Regions from separate parts of the Melaminivora sp. genome, predicted to be linked through region 1. Evidence: predicted binding sites of a transcription regulator. Region 1 holds the regulator's gene; the other holds the start of a gene.
The links. The regulator FNR, encoded in region 1, switches genes on or off when oxygen is low (the NO sensors DNR and NnrR bind a similar motif). The targets are predictions, from matches to a motif close to TTGATNNNNATCAA.

Region 1 (7,122 bases):
AGCAGGTCGCCGCCCTCACCGAGGAGCGCGACTCGCTGCGTTCGCGCCTGCAGGCCGCCCGCGCCCGCGTGGATGCGCTGCTGGACCGTCTTCCCGCCAACGCGGCGCCCGCCGCCTCCGACGCCACGCCATGAAACAGCTCGAAGTCCAGATCCTGCAGCAGAGCTACCTGCTGGGCTGCGCCGAAGGCCAGGAGCCGCGCCTGATGGCCGCGGTGGAGCGCGTGGACACGGCCATGACGCGCATCCGCGATGCGGGCAAGGTGCGCGCCCGCGACCGCATCGCCGTGCTGGCGGCGCTCAACCTGGCCTTCGACCTGGCCGACCGCGAGGCCGCCCAGCAGGAGGCGTCCGCACACCCGGCCGCGCAGCCCCCGCAAGAGCCGCCACACCTGCAGGACGAGCGCCTCGCCGCCCTGCTCGACCGGCTGGACCAGGCCCTCGCCGCTGGGGACGCGCCGGGGTTGTAAGCATTGGCGAACGGGGTGTTCGCGGGGCGCGCAACGCGCCTACAATGCACCTGTCTGCGATGCTGCCGGGCTTTATATTTCCTTGAACCAATGCTCTTGGAGCCCGGGCTTGGTACATCGCCTGGCAGGCGTGATCATCTCGCGTCAGATGAACCCAATGTCAGGTTGCCCTCGCCCACCTGAACCCCCGGTTCAGGATGCCGGTCCGGTGGCATTTGCAGACACCTTCTTTCGAGCGAAGCCGGGGCTCCCCGCCCTCCGCCTACCCCCCTCTCCCCTCTTCCCCCAGCTGTCACCGCCCGCCCCGGGGCAGGCGCTCAGGCGCACCAGGGCGCGGGCTGGCCGTGCATCACATCCATCCACAGCGCCCAGCCGCCGAGCACGCACAGCACGGCGCCTGCGGCACGCGAGCCGCTGGCCTGCTGCATCCGGTTGAGCCGCTGCCGCAGCCATTGCCAGGCCGCGGGGCCCGCCACCAGCCACAGGCCGCTGCCGATGCCAAACAGCACCATGCTGGCCGCGCCACGCGCCACGCTGCCGCTCAGGGCAGCGGTGAGCAGCGCGGTGTAAAGCAGCCCGCAGGGCAGCAATGCCCAGGCCATGCCGGTGAAAAACAGTCCGCCCGGGCGTGCCACCAGGGGCTGCACGCGCGCCCACACGGTGCGGCCGGCGCTCTCTATCCAGGCGGGCTGGCGTGCCTGCAGCAGCATCATGAGGCCCCAGGCGATGATGAGCACATGCGTCATGGTCCACAGCGGCCGCAGTGCGCTGCTGTGCTGGCCCAGCCAGGCCAGCTGGTCCATGGCGAAGGCTGCGGCACCACCGGCGGTGCCATAGCCCGCCAGGCGCCCGACGTGGAAGGCCAGCGTGCGGCCCAGCACCGGGCGGCGCGGCAGCCAGTGGATCACCTGAGGTTCGCCCGGGGCGGCAGGGCGTCCCCCTGCCCCTATCACTGCGCCGCAGGGCCCGGCGCACATGGCAAGGCAGTGCGTACCACCCACCAGGCCCATCAGGAAGACGGTGGACGCAAGCGTGAGGAACATGGATCAGATGATCCGGGAGAAGCGCGCGCGGTTCCGGTTGGCCTGCAGATATTTATCGAACGCCATGGCGACGCCGCGCACGAAGTACCAGCCCAGCTCGGTGACCTGCACGCCGTCGTCGGCCAGCTTGACCAGGCCCTGCCCGGCCATCTCCTCGAGTTGCTGCAGTTCGGGCTCGAAATAGCTGCGAAAGTCGATCAGCCAGGCGGCCTCCATGGGCTCGAACAGCACTTCGCCCTGGCACATCAGCGCCATGATGACCGAGCGGCGCACCAGGTCGTCCTTCGTCAGCGCCAGGCCACGCGCGATAGGGAGGCGCCCCTGGTTGATGGCATCGTAGTACTCGTCCAGCGTCTTGACGTTCTGGCTGTACGTGGCGCCGATGCGGCCGATGGCCGACACCCCCAGGCCGATCAGGTCGCAGTCCGGCTGGGTGCTGTAGCCCTGGAAGTTGCGGTGCAGCCGGCCCTGGCGCTTGGCCACCGCCAGCGAGTCCTGCGGCAGGGCGAAGTGGTCCATGCCCACATAGACATAGCCCGCGCCCTCGAACACCTCCAGGGCCTGCGCCAGCATGGAAAGCTTGGCCGAGGCCATGGGCAGCTCGGCCGTGATGATGCGCCGCTGCGCCTTGAAGCGCTCGGGCAGGTGGGCGTAGGCGTAGAGCGCGATGCGATCCGGCCGCAGCTCGGAGACCTGCCCCAGCGTGCGCTCGAATGATTCGGGCGTCTGCCGGGGCAGGCCGTAGATCAGGTCCACGTTCACGGACTCGAACCCCAGGCGGCGCGAGCTCTCGATGAGGGAGAACACCTGCTCGGCCGGCTGCACGCGGTGCACTGCCTTCTGCACTTCGGGGTCGAAGTCCTGCACGCCGAAGCTCAGGCGGTTGAAGCCGAGCTCGGCCAGCAGGGCCAGGCGCGACTCGTCCACGGTGCGCGGATCGACCTCGATGGAGTATTCGCCGCCCGGCACCAGCGTGAAGCTGCGCTTGAGCATGGCCATCAGCTCGCGCAGGCCTTCGTCGGACAGGAACGTGGGCGTGCCGCCGCCGAAATGCAGCTGGCTCACCTGCTGTCCCACGCCGCAGTGCGCGGTATGCAGGTCGATCTCGCGGCTCAGGTAGCGCAGATAGACCTCGGCGCGCTCGGGGTGGCGCGTGATGATCTTGTTGCACGCGCAGTAATAGCAGAGGGATTGGCAGAACGGAATGTGGACGTACAGCGACAGCGGCATCGCTTTGCCCACCGATCCCACCCGGCGCTGCTGCAGGGCCAGCACGTATTCCTCTTCGCCGAAGGCTTCCACGAAACGATCCGCCGTGGGGTAGGAGGTATAGCGTGGCCCTGGAACGTCGAAGCGTCGCAGCAGTTCGGTGGTGACAACGGTCATAGGGGGTAATTCCTCAGGGTGAGTCGGGCACTGTGCCCCAGCTGGCGCCCGAGCGTCCTTGATTTCGATCAAGAGGACCCAATGTCTGCGAAATGACAATTCGCCCTGGATCAAAGCACGTGCGCGTGCCTGCGACTTTCGCAGGCCTTGCAGCGTTCGGATGTAAGCTAGCGCCATGACCAGGGTACCCATGTCTCCCAACCTTCAAGCCATCAAGGTTGCTTGCTCCAACTGCAACCTGCGCGAGCTGTGCATGCCGGTGGGCCTGGACGAGCAGCAGCTCAAGCGCCTGGACGAGATCGTCGCCGTTCGGCGCAAGGTCAAGCGCGGCGGCAACCTGTTTCGCAATGGCGACCCTTTCACCTCGCTCTACGCCATCCGCACGGGCTTCTTCAAGACCTGCGTGGCCACCGAGGACGGGCGCGACCAGGTGACGGGATTCCAGATGGCCGGGGAGATCATCGGCCTGGACGGCATCGTCAACGACCACCATACCTGCGACGCGGTGGCGCTGGAGGACGCGGAGGTCTGCGTCATGCCCTTCGACCGGGTCGAGGAGCTCTCGCGCGAGATCAACGCCCTGCAGACGCATGTGCACAAGATCATGAGCCGCGAAATCGTGCGCGAGCACGGCGTCATGCTGCTGCTGGGCAGCATGCGTGCCGAAGAGCGGCTGGCGGCTTTCCTGCTGAACCTGGTACAGCGCCTGCACGCGCGTGGTTTTTCGCAGTCGGAGCTGGTCCTGCGCATGACGCGCGAGGAGATCGGCAGCTACCTGGGCCTGAAGCTTGAAACGGTGAGTCGCACTTTCTCGAAATTCGTCGAGGAAGGCATCGTCGAAGTCAAGCAGCGCCACGTGCGCATCATCGACACCAACGCCCTCAAGCGCATCGTCAACAGCCAGCAGGCCTGCCACTGACCCTCGGCCGGCGCTGCCCGGAACGCAAAAAGGCAATGCCTGCGCATTGCCTTTTTTTGCGTTTGCAGCCCGGGCGGCGCTGGCCGCCGGGGCTGCCGTTCCCGCTCAGTTGAGGGGGGTCTTCTTCCCGTCGGGATAGTGGTAGAGCGTGATCGCGGGGTTCTTCATCTCGCCATTGGACTCGAAGGCGATGTTGGCCGTCACACCCTTGTAACTGGACTTGAGCAACTCCGGGATGTAAACCTTCGGATCCCACGAGCCGGCGCGCTTCATGGCGTCGACCAGCAGCATGGTGGCGTCGTAGGTGTAGGGGCTGTAGATCTGGTACTGGCCAGGGTACTTGGCGTCGTACTTGGCCTTCCAGGCCATGCCGCCGGGCATCTTGGCCAGCGACGCGCCGCCTTCGGCGCACACCACGTTCGACAGGGTCTTGGCGCCCGCGGTCAGCTTGGCGATCTCGGTCGTGCACAGGCCGTCGCCACCGAAATACTTCACGTTGCCCATGCCGAGCTGCTCCATCTGCCGGAGCATGGGGCCGGCCTGCGGGTCCATGCCGCCGAAGAAGATGGCGTCCGGGTTCTTGGCCTTGATGGCCGTGAGGATGGCCATGAAGTCGGTGGCCTTGTCGGTGGTGAACTGCTCGTCGACCACCTTCATGCCCTTCTCGGCCGCCACCCGCTTGAACACGTTGGCCAGACCCTGGCCATAGGCCGTGCGGTCATCGACCACGGCCACCGTCTTGAGCTTGAGCGTGTCGCTGGCATAGGCCGCGACCCCCGCGCCCAGGGCGTTGTCGTTGGCGATGATGCGGAACGTGGTCTTGTAGCCGGGCTTGGTCAGGTTGGGGTTGGTGGCCGCGCCCGTGACGTGCGGGATGCCGCAGTCGTTGTAGACCTTGGCCGCGGGAATCGTGGTGCCCGAATTGAGGTGGCCCACCACGCCGGCGGCCTTGGCGTCGCACAGCTTCTGCGCCGCCGCCGTGCCCTGCTTGGGGTCGGCCGCGTCATCCTCGGCCAGCAGCTCGAACCTGACCTTCTTGCCGCCGATGGTCACGCCCTGGGCGTTGAGCTCCTCGATCGCCATGCGGGCGCCGTTCTCGTTGTCCTTGCCGTAGTGCGCCTGGGCCCCGGACACGGGCGCCACGTGACCGATTTTCACCACCTCTTGGGCGTGGGTCATGCCGGCGATGGCCGCAATGGCGGCCACCACGGTCAGTTTCAACTTCAATTGCATAGATGTCTCCGATCCTTCATTGCTGGAAGTGGCGTTGCGTGACAACGCGCAGAAACATATCGCAGTTCAAAACCGCCCACACTAGGGAACACGAGAAAATCACGCCGATACCACACCGGGATATACCCTGTCATCGCTTTGGAACGTGTTTCAGTGCCCGGCCAGCGCCGGTTCAGGGGCGGCAGTTTTTCGTCAATTCCTCGGCCACGGCTTCATAGACGGACTGGCGCACCACGGTCTCGACCTCCTCGCGCAGGCGCGTGCCGATGGAGCGCGTCTGCTCCTCGATGACCAGGGCGATGGCCTCGGCGAGCCTGTGCTCCAGGACCAGGTCCACGCGCTGCATCAGGCGGTGCACCATGTCCTCCTGCAGGCCGTCGGCTGCCACGGGCAGCTGCAGCGCCGCCGTGGCGGGGGCGGCCGGCGCGGGCGCGCCGTCCTCCGCCGGAAGATGCACCACCTCCGTGAGGGTGGGGACGAAGCGCGGCGGCGTGCGCGGTGGCTGGGTCATTCGCGCGCCCCGCCCACCAGGTCGTGGCGCACGATGGCAAAGCCGCCGGCCTGGTACTGGCGCCAGCGCTGGCGCGCCTGGGCACGCTCCTGCGGGTCGGCCTGCGGCACCACCTCGATCACGCGGGCGAACTCGGCAAAGCCCTCAGGCACGCCCTCGCCCGCGTTGATCAGCACCTGCCGGTGGCTGCACGCGAGTGGCGTCTCGGTGAGCAGCACCGGCGACGCTTCCACGACGTCGGCGGCAGCGTCTTCCAGACAGTGGGCGACGAAGTCGGAAGGCTCCAAAAACCATAGCATGCGATCAAGGCGCAGCAAGGCCTTTCGGTCTCCCGCGATGACAATCCGGGCATCCTGGCGCAGCGCCTTGCGGACCACGCGGCAGATGTGCCCGAACCTATCCGGTGCGTTGAAGTGGAACGCGATCTCGGTCATGTGCCTGGCTGGTGCCCGGGGGCCGGCGTGGGCAGGCCCGCTACGGGCATGGCAGCCCCTCAGCCTTTCGCCGCCCGGGGCGCGGCCTTGGGGGCGGACTTGGGAGCGGTCTTGGACCCTGCCTTGGCGGCAGCCTTGGGCGCGGCATGGGGCTGCGCCGCAGGCGCCTGGCCGGCCTGGGCGATCAGGTACTCCACGAGCAGCCCGACGGGCCGGCCGGTCGCGCCCTTGGCAGCGCCGCCCTTCCAGGCCGTGCCGGCAATGTCCAGGTGCGCCCACGGCAGGTCGCCGACGAAGCGCTGCAGGAACTTGGCCGCCGTCACCGAGCCGGCGGGCCGGCCCGCAACGTTGGCCACGTCGGCGAAATTGCTCTTGAGCCCCTCGCCGTACTCGTCGTCGAGTGGCATGCGCCAGCACGGGTCGAGCGCCGCCTCGCCGGCGCCCTGCAGCTCGGCGGCCAGGGCGTCCGACGTGGAGAACAGGCCGCTGCGCAGCCCACCCAGGGCGATCACGCAGGCGCCCGTGAGCGTGGCGATGTCGATCAATGCGCGCGGCTTGAAGCGCGCCGCGTAGGTCAGTGCGTCGCACAGCACCAGGCGGCCCTCGGCGTCGGTGTTGAGCACCTCGATGGTCTGCCCGCTCATGCTGGTGACCACGTCACCGGGCTTGAGCGCCCGGCCGTCGGGCATGTTCTCACACGCCGGGATGAGGCCCACGACGTTGATGGCGGGCTGCAGCTCGGCCAGGGCACGAAACACCCCCAGCACGCTGGCCGCGCCGCCCATGTCGAACTTCATCTCGTCCATCTCGGGCGCGGGCTTGAGCGAGATGCCGCCCGTGTCGAAGGTGATGCCCTTGCCAACCAGCACCACGGGCGCCTCGGCCTTGGCCGCGCCACCGTAGCGCAGCTCGATGAAGCGCAGGGGCTGCTCCGAGCCCTGCGCCACCGCGAGAAAGGCACCCATGCCCAGCTTGGCCACCTCCGCCGGGCCGCGTACCGTGCACTGGATGCCGGGCAGGTTGGCCAGCTCGCGCGCGGCGTCGGCCAGCAGGCTGGGCGTGGCGTGGTTGGCCGGGCGGTTGGCCCACTCGCGGGCGAACCCGATCCCGGTCGCAAGCGCCTGGCC
Region 2 (7,122 bases), on a different contig from region 1:
GGACGAGCTGCTGGGGTCCGAGCCCGACTGCCCGGGCGACGGCAACCGGGACGGCGTGGTGGACGCGCAGGACCTGGCCCACTGGCAGCGCATCGCACGCGACTGGGGCCTGTCCAGCGTCTATGACTTCTTCTTCGATGGCCGCACCGATGCCGCGGACCGGCAGGTCATCGAGCGCCACCTGGGCACGGTCTGCACGAGGCGCCCGGGTGTCTACTGAACCCGCGCGACCGCTGCGCCGACGCTGGCTGCTGGGTGGCGGCGCCGCGCTCGCGGCCGTCGCCGGTCTGGGCGGCTGGCAGGCCCTGGCACGGCGCGCGCCTGCGCGTCCGGCGCCTCCCGCCATCGTGCTGGGCGACGGCGTGCGTGGCCCGCTGGGCATGGCCTGGGTGCCGGGCGGCACCTTCCTGATGGGCAGCGACCACGCCCTGGCCCAGGCCAACGAGGGCCCTGCGCACCCGGTGCGCGTCGGGGGCTTCTGGATGGACACGACGCATGTCACCAACGACCAATTTGCCGAGTTCGTGCGCCAGACGGGCCATGTGACCACCGCCGAGCGCAGGCCCGACTGGGAGACCATCCGCGTGCAGCTGCCGCCCGGCACACCGCGCCCGCCCGAGGACGTGCTGGTGCCCGGCGCCATGGTCTTCGTGGGCACCAGCGCGCCGGTGCGGCTGGATGATTACGCCCAGTGGTGGCGCTACGTGCCGGGCGCCGACTGGCGGCACCCCCAGGGTCCGGGCAGCTCCATCGAGGGCCGGGGCGACCACCCGGTGGTGCAGGTCAGCCACGACGACGCGCTGGCCTATGCCCGCTGGGCCGGCAAGCGCCTGCCGACCGAAGCCGAGTGGGAGTTCGCCGCGCGCGGCGGCCTGGAGCAGGCCACCTACAGCTGGGGTGACGAGGCCCGGCCCGGCGGCGCCCTGCTGGCCAACTACTGGGACGCGCGGGCCCAGCCCTTTCCGGTGGTCAGCGCCCAGGCGGGCGGCGCGGCCGGCACCGTGGCTGCGGGCAGCTTTCCGGCCAACGGCTACGGTCTGCACGATATGACCGGCAACGCCTGGCAGTGGGTGGCCGACTGGTATCGCGCCGACGAGTTCACGCGCCAGGCTCGGGGCGCGCGCGGCCCGGTAGACAACCCGCGCGGCCCGGCGCAATCCTTCGACCCCAGCGAGCCGGGCGTGCCCGCCGACGCGCCCCGGCGCGTCATCCGCGGCGGCTCCTTCCTGTGCAACGAGGATTACTGCCTGTCCTACCGCCCCAGCGCCCGGCGCGGCAGCGACCCGCACAGCCCGATGTCGCACGTGGGCTTCCGGCTGGTGCAGGGCGGCTGAGGCAAGTCTTGGGTGAAATGGGCCTCAAGCCCTTGCCCTGCAAGGGCTTACAGCTATCTTTTGAGTAGCATTATCAGCTGCGCTGCTCGATCAGCCGGTTGATGCGCAGCGCCGCCAGCGTGCACACCACGCCCGACAGCAGGTACAGCGTCACCGCCCCCAGGCCGAAGCGCGCCGACAGGCCCAGGGCCACCAGCGGTGCGAAGGCCGCGCCCAGCAGCCACGCCAGGTCGGCCGATAGTGCGGCGCCGGTGTAGCGGTAATGTGGCGAGAAGTTGGCCGTGACGGTGCCCGAGGCCTGTCCGTACGACAGCCCCAGCAGCACGAAACCCAGCAGCAGGAAGGTGTTGCTGCCGGCCACGCCGCCGCCCAGCAGCCAGGGCGTGGCCAGGCTGAACAGGCCGATCAGCACGGCCATGCCGGCCAGCAGGTTGCGCCGCCCCACCCGGTCGGCCAGTCGGCCCGACAGCATGATGGCCAGCGCAGCGAGAAACGCGCCCACGATCTGCACCCCCAGCACCTCGGTCATGCTGCGCTCGGAGCGCAGCGAGATCCAGGACAGCGGAAAGATCGTCACCAGGTGGAACAGTGCAAAGCTGGCCAGTGCGGCAAAGGCGCCCAGAAAAACGTTGCCGCCCTCGTCGCGCACCAGCTGCGCCACGGGCATGGGTTCGAGCTCTTTTTCCTCCAGCAGCTCGGCATACGACTGCCCCACAACCAGGCGCAGGCGCGCGAACAGGGCCACCACGTTGATGGCGAACGCCACACAGAACGGGTAGCGCCAGCCCCAGGCGAGGAACTCCTCCTGCGTCAGGTGGCTGTAGATGTAGGCAAAGAGCGCCGCCGCCAGGGCAAAACCCGCGGGCGCGCCCAGCTGGCCCACCATGGCGTACCAGCCGCGGCGCTCGCGCGGGGCGGCCAGGGCCAGCAGCGACGGCAGGCCGTCCCAGGAGCCGCCCAGCGCCACGCCCTGGCCGATGCGCAGGGCCACCAGCACGGCGATGGCGGCGGCGCCCATGGACTCATAGCCCGGCATCAGCGCCATGCCCACGGTGGAGCTGCCCAGCAGGAACAGCGCCAGCGTCAGCTTGGTGCCGCGCCCCCAGCGCCGCTGCACCGCCATCGACAGGGCCGTGCCGACGGGCCGGGCGATGAAGGCCAGCGTGAAGATGCCGAAGGCCGCCAGCGTGCCGGCCAGCGGCGAGAGAAACGGGAACATCAGCTGCGGGAACACCAGCACACAAGCGATGCCGAAGACGAAGAAGTCGAAATACTCCGAGGACCGGCCGATGATCACGCCCACGGCGATCTCGCCCGGGGTGGCCTCCTCGTGGGTGTTCGCGTGCGAGAGCGAGGCCTCGCCCTCGTGCCCGTACACGGGCAGCGCCATGGAACCGCTGGTCATTGACATTGCTCCTTTGTTGCCTGGCTGCAGCTGCAGCGGGTGCCGGCCGGCTTGACCGGGCTCAAGTCCGTTTCGTTCTACACCCAAGCAGGCCGGGCCACAAGGGTGCTTGTTCGACAGCTTGCGCACGGCCGCGCCTTGCTTTGTGTCAGACATGGGCGTTTTTCCGCTGGACGGACGGCAGATCGCTTGATCCAGGACAAAATGTCCCATAGCCTTGCGCGCTAGGCGTATTACATTCAAGGCCGTCCAGTAATCCGCGTTTTCCCGGGGATGCGCAGGCATGCTGTGCGTGTCGCTCGCGCCTTCCAGGAAAGCGTATCTGCCCACCCACAAGATGCCGAAGACCTCTCACTCCCGAGGGCTGGCCTGGCCGGCCGCGGCTGCCTGCGCGGCAGCCCTGGCCGGCTGCAGCAAGGCCGTCGTCCTCAACCCGGCCGGCGACGTGGCCGCCCAGCAGGGCAACCTCGTCGTCACCGCCACCCTGCTGATGCTGATCGTCATCGTGCCGGTCATCATCGCCACGCTGGTGTTCGCCTGGAAATACCGCCAGGGCAACAAGGACGCCGCCTACGAGCCCGACTGGCACCACTCCACGACGCTGGAGCTGGTCATCTGGACCGTGCCGCTGATGATCATCATCGCGCTGGGCGCCATCACCTGGATCGCCACGCACAAGCTCGACCCCTACCGGCCGCTGGACCGCATCGACGACGCCCGCGCCCTGCCCGCGGACGTGCGCCCGCTGGAGGTGCAGGTGGTGGCCATGGACTGGAAGTGGCTGTTCCTCTACCCCGAGCAGGGCATCGCCACCGTCAACGAGCTGGCGGCGCCGGTGGACCGGCCGATCCACTTCAAGCTCACGGCCACGTCCACCATGAACGCCTTCTACGTGCCCGACCTGGCCGGGATGATCTACGCCATGCCCGGCATGCAGACCGAGTTGAACGCCATCATCAACCAGCCCGGCGAATTCAAGGGCCTGGCTTCGCATTACAGCGGCCCGGGCTTCTCGGGCATGACGTTCAAGTTCCACGGCCTGCCCGAGGGCGACTTCGAGCAGTGGGTGCAAAAGGCCCGCCAGGAAGGCCGCACCCTGGACCAGGGCAGCTACCTGCAGCTGGCCAAACCCAGCGAGCGCGACCCGGTGCAGCGCTTTGCCAGCGTGCAGGACGGCCTGTACGACCGCGTCCTCAACCGCTGCGTGGAAGACGGCCAGACGTGCATGCACGAGACCATGATGGCCAAGGGCGCACGCGCCACCACGCCCCAGGCCGGCAGCCAATGACAGCCGCGCGTCGCAAGAGAAGAACCTATGTCTCCTGAACAACTGACTCCCAACCACTGGCTGCTGGGCCGCCTGACCTGGCAGTCCGTCCCCATGGCGCACGAGCCCATCCTGCTGTGGACCTTCATCGCCGTGGTGCTGGGCGGCCTGGTGGTGCTGGGCGGCATCACCCGCTATCGCCTGTGGGGCCCGCTGTGGCGCGACTGGATCTGCTCCATCGACCACAAGAAAATCGGCATCATGTACATGATCCTGGGCCTGGTCATGCTGCTGCGCGGGTTTTCCGACGCCATCATGATGCGCCTGCACCAGGCCATGGCCGTGGGCGAGAACCTGGGCTACCTGCCGCCGCACCACTACGACCAGATCTTCACGGCCCACGGCGTGATCATGATCTTTTTCGTGGCCATGCCGTTCGTCACCGGGCTGATGAACTACCTGGTGCCGCTGCAGATCGGCGCGCGCGACGTCTCGTTCCCGTTCCTGAACAACTTCAGCTTCTGGATGACCACGGGCGGGGCCATCCTGACCATGGTGTCGCTGTTCCTGGGCGAGTTCTCCACTTCCGGGTGGCTCGCGCTGTCCAACCTCGGCGCGCAGGACCCGGGCGTGGGGCTGGACTACTACATCTGGGGCCTGCAGGTGGCGGGGGTGGGCACGACGCTGTCGGGCATCAACCTGATCGTGACCATCATCAAGATGCGCGCGCCGGGCATGAAGCTCATGAAGATGCCCATCTTCACCTGGACCGCGCTGTGCACCAACGCGCTGATCGTCGCCACCTTCCCCATTCTGACGGCAGCGCTCGTGCTGATGACGCTGGACCGGTACCTGGGCACGCACTTCTTCACGAACGACCTGGGGGGCAACTCCATGCTGTACGTGAACCTGATCTGGATCTGGGGCCACCCCGAGGTCTACATCCTGGTGCTGCCGGCGTTCGGCGTGTACTCCGAGATCGTGCCCACCTTCACGCGCAAGCGCCTGTTCGGCTACACCTCGATGGTGTACGCCACGGTGGTCATCACCATCCTGTCGTACCTGGTGTGGCTGCACCACTTCTTCACCATGGGCTCGGGCGCGACGGTGAACACCTTCTTCGGCATCACGACGATGATCATCTCGATCCCGACGGGCGCCAAGATCTTCAACTGGCTGTTCACCATGTACAAGGGCCGCATCCGCTTCACGGTGCCCATGCTGTGGACCATCGGCTTCATGTGCACCTTCGCCATCGGCGGCATGACGGGCGTGCTGCTGGCCGTGCCGCCGGCGGACTTCGTGCTGCACAACTCGCTGTTCCTGGTGGCGCACTTCCACAACGTGATCATCGGTGGTGTGGTGTTCGCGGTGTTTGCCGGCATCCATTACTGGTTCCCCAAGGCCTTCGGCTACCGGCTGGTCGAATCGTGGGGCCGGGCCACCTTCTGGTTCTGGCTGGTGGGCTTCTGGGTGGCCTTCACGCCGCCCTACATCCTGGGCCTGATGGGCGTGACGCGCCGCGTGAGCCATTTCGAGGACCCCACCGTGCGGCCCTTCTTCATCGTCGCCGCCTTTGGCGCCGTGCTGATCGCCGCGGGCATCGCGTCCTTCCTGATGCAGCTGTACGTGAGCTTCCGCCGCAGGGATGAGCTGCGCGACCTGACGGGCGACCCCTGGGACGCGCGCACGCTGGAGTGGGCCACCTCCTCGCCGCCGCCGCAATACAACTTCGCCTTCACCCCCGTGGCGTATGAGATCGACGCCTGGTGGGACATGAAGAAGCACGGCTACCAGCGCCCCCTGAGCGGCTTCGCCCCCATCCACATGCCGGCCAACACGGCGGCGGGCTTCGTCATCGCCATGCTCTGCACGCTGCTGGGCTTCGCCATGATCTGGCACATGTGGCCGCTGGCGATCGGCTCGTTCGCCGCCATCGTGCTGGCGACCATCGTGCACACCTTCAACTACCAGCGCGACTACTGGATCCCGGCCGCCGATGTGGCCGCGGTCGAAGCAATGCGCACCCAGCAACTCGCTGCCGCAGCCCATGCCTGACACCACCCTCACTTCGCCCCACCCCGGCGGCGCTCTGGCCACCGCCGGCGCGCGCCAGTACCACCTGGCCCACGACCCGCACCCGGAAAACGGCACCTCGCTGGGCTTCTGGCTGTACCTGATGAGCGACGTGCTCATCTTCGCCGCGCTGTTCGCCACCTACGGCGTGCTGGGCCGGGCCTACGCCGGCGGCCCTACGGGCGCCGAGCTGTTCGACCTGAAGCTGGTGGCGCTGAACACGGCCTTCCTGCTGCTGTCGTCCATCACCTTCGGCTTTGCCATGCTGCACAAGCAGGCAAAAAACGTGGGCGGCACGCTCTTGTGGCTGGCCGTCACGGGCCTGCTGGGCCTGGCCTTCCTCGGCGTCGAGCTGTACGAGTTCGCCCACCTGATCCACCAGGGCGCGACGCCGCAGACCAGCGCCTTCCTGTCGTCGTTCTTCACGCTGGTGGGCACGCACGGGCTGCACGTCACCTTCGGCATCATCTGGCTCGTCACGCTGATGGTGCAGGTCAAGCGCCACGGCCTGACCCCCGCCAACGTGCGCCGCGTCAACTGCCTGTCCATGTTCTGGCACTTTCTGGACGTGGTCTGGGTGGGCGTCTTCACCTTCGTCTATCTGATGGGAGTGCTTTGAACATGAGCGCACCACACGTCCACGCACCGGCCGCCGGCCATGACACGCATGCCGAGGACGACCTGCACGTCACCCGCGGCGACTACCTGAAGGGCTTTGCGCTGGCCGTCCTGCTGACGGTGATTCCGTTCTGGCTGGTCATGGGCCGGGTGATCGAGGACCGCTCCACCGCCGTCGTCGTGCTGGGGGTGCTTGCCGCGGTGCAGATCGTCGTGCACATGGTCTATTTCCTGCACATGAACGGCAAGATCCAGGGCGGCTGGACGCTGCTGTCCACGCTGTTCGCCATCGTTTTCGTGGCGGTGACGCTGGCCGGCACGCTGTGGGTCATGTTCCACATGAACGCCCACATGATGCCGGACCACGCCAACCCCATGGCCCCGCAGAGCCAGGCGCCGCAGCACGGCGGCCCGGCCCCGCA

Region 2: cyoA (ubiquinol oxidase subunit II) is a predicted target of FNR. The motif match lies at 2,929-2,942, and genes of this name have one in related genera.

What each region holds. Positions count from the first base shown of each region.
Region 1 is NZ_DAMCAM010000033.1:10,270-17,391, forward strand. It holds gene RT051_RS08885 (DUF904 domain-containing protein) at 1-134, shown strand, start outside; gene RT051_RS08890 (cell division protein ZapA) at 131-469, shown strand; gene RT051_RS08895 (sulfite exporter TauE/SafE family protein) at 787-1,512, opposite strand; gene hemN (oxygen-independent coproporphyrinogen III oxidase) at 1,516-2,898, opposite strand; gene fnr (fumarate/nitrate reduction transcriptional regulator Fnr) at 3,089-3,817, shown strand; gene RT051_RS08910 (branched-chain amino acid ABC transporter substrate-binding protein) at 3,923-5,050, opposite strand; gene RT051_RS08915 (hypothetical protein) at 5,223-5,561, opposite strand; gene RT051_RS08920 (DNA polymerase III subunit chi) at 5,558-5,995, opposite strand; gene RT051_RS08925 (leucyl aminopeptidase) at 6,055-7,122, opposite strand, start outside.
Region 2 is NZ_DAMCAM010000027.1:20,179-27,300, reverse strand. It holds gene RT051_RS07835 (sulfatase-like hydrolase/transferase) at 1-220, shown strand, start outside; gene RT051_RS07830 (formylglycine-generating enzyme family protein) at 138-1,334, shown strand; gene RT051_RS07825 (MFS transporter) at 1,408-2,739, opposite strand; gene cyoA (ubiquinol oxidase subunit II) at 3,077-4,027, shown strand; gene cyoB (cytochrome o ubiquinol oxidase subunit I) at 4,055-6,064, shown strand; gene cyoC (cytochrome o ubiquinol oxidase subunit III) at 6,057-6,701, shown strand; gene cyoD (cytochrome o ubiquinol oxidase subunit IV) at 6,704-7,122, shown strand, end outside.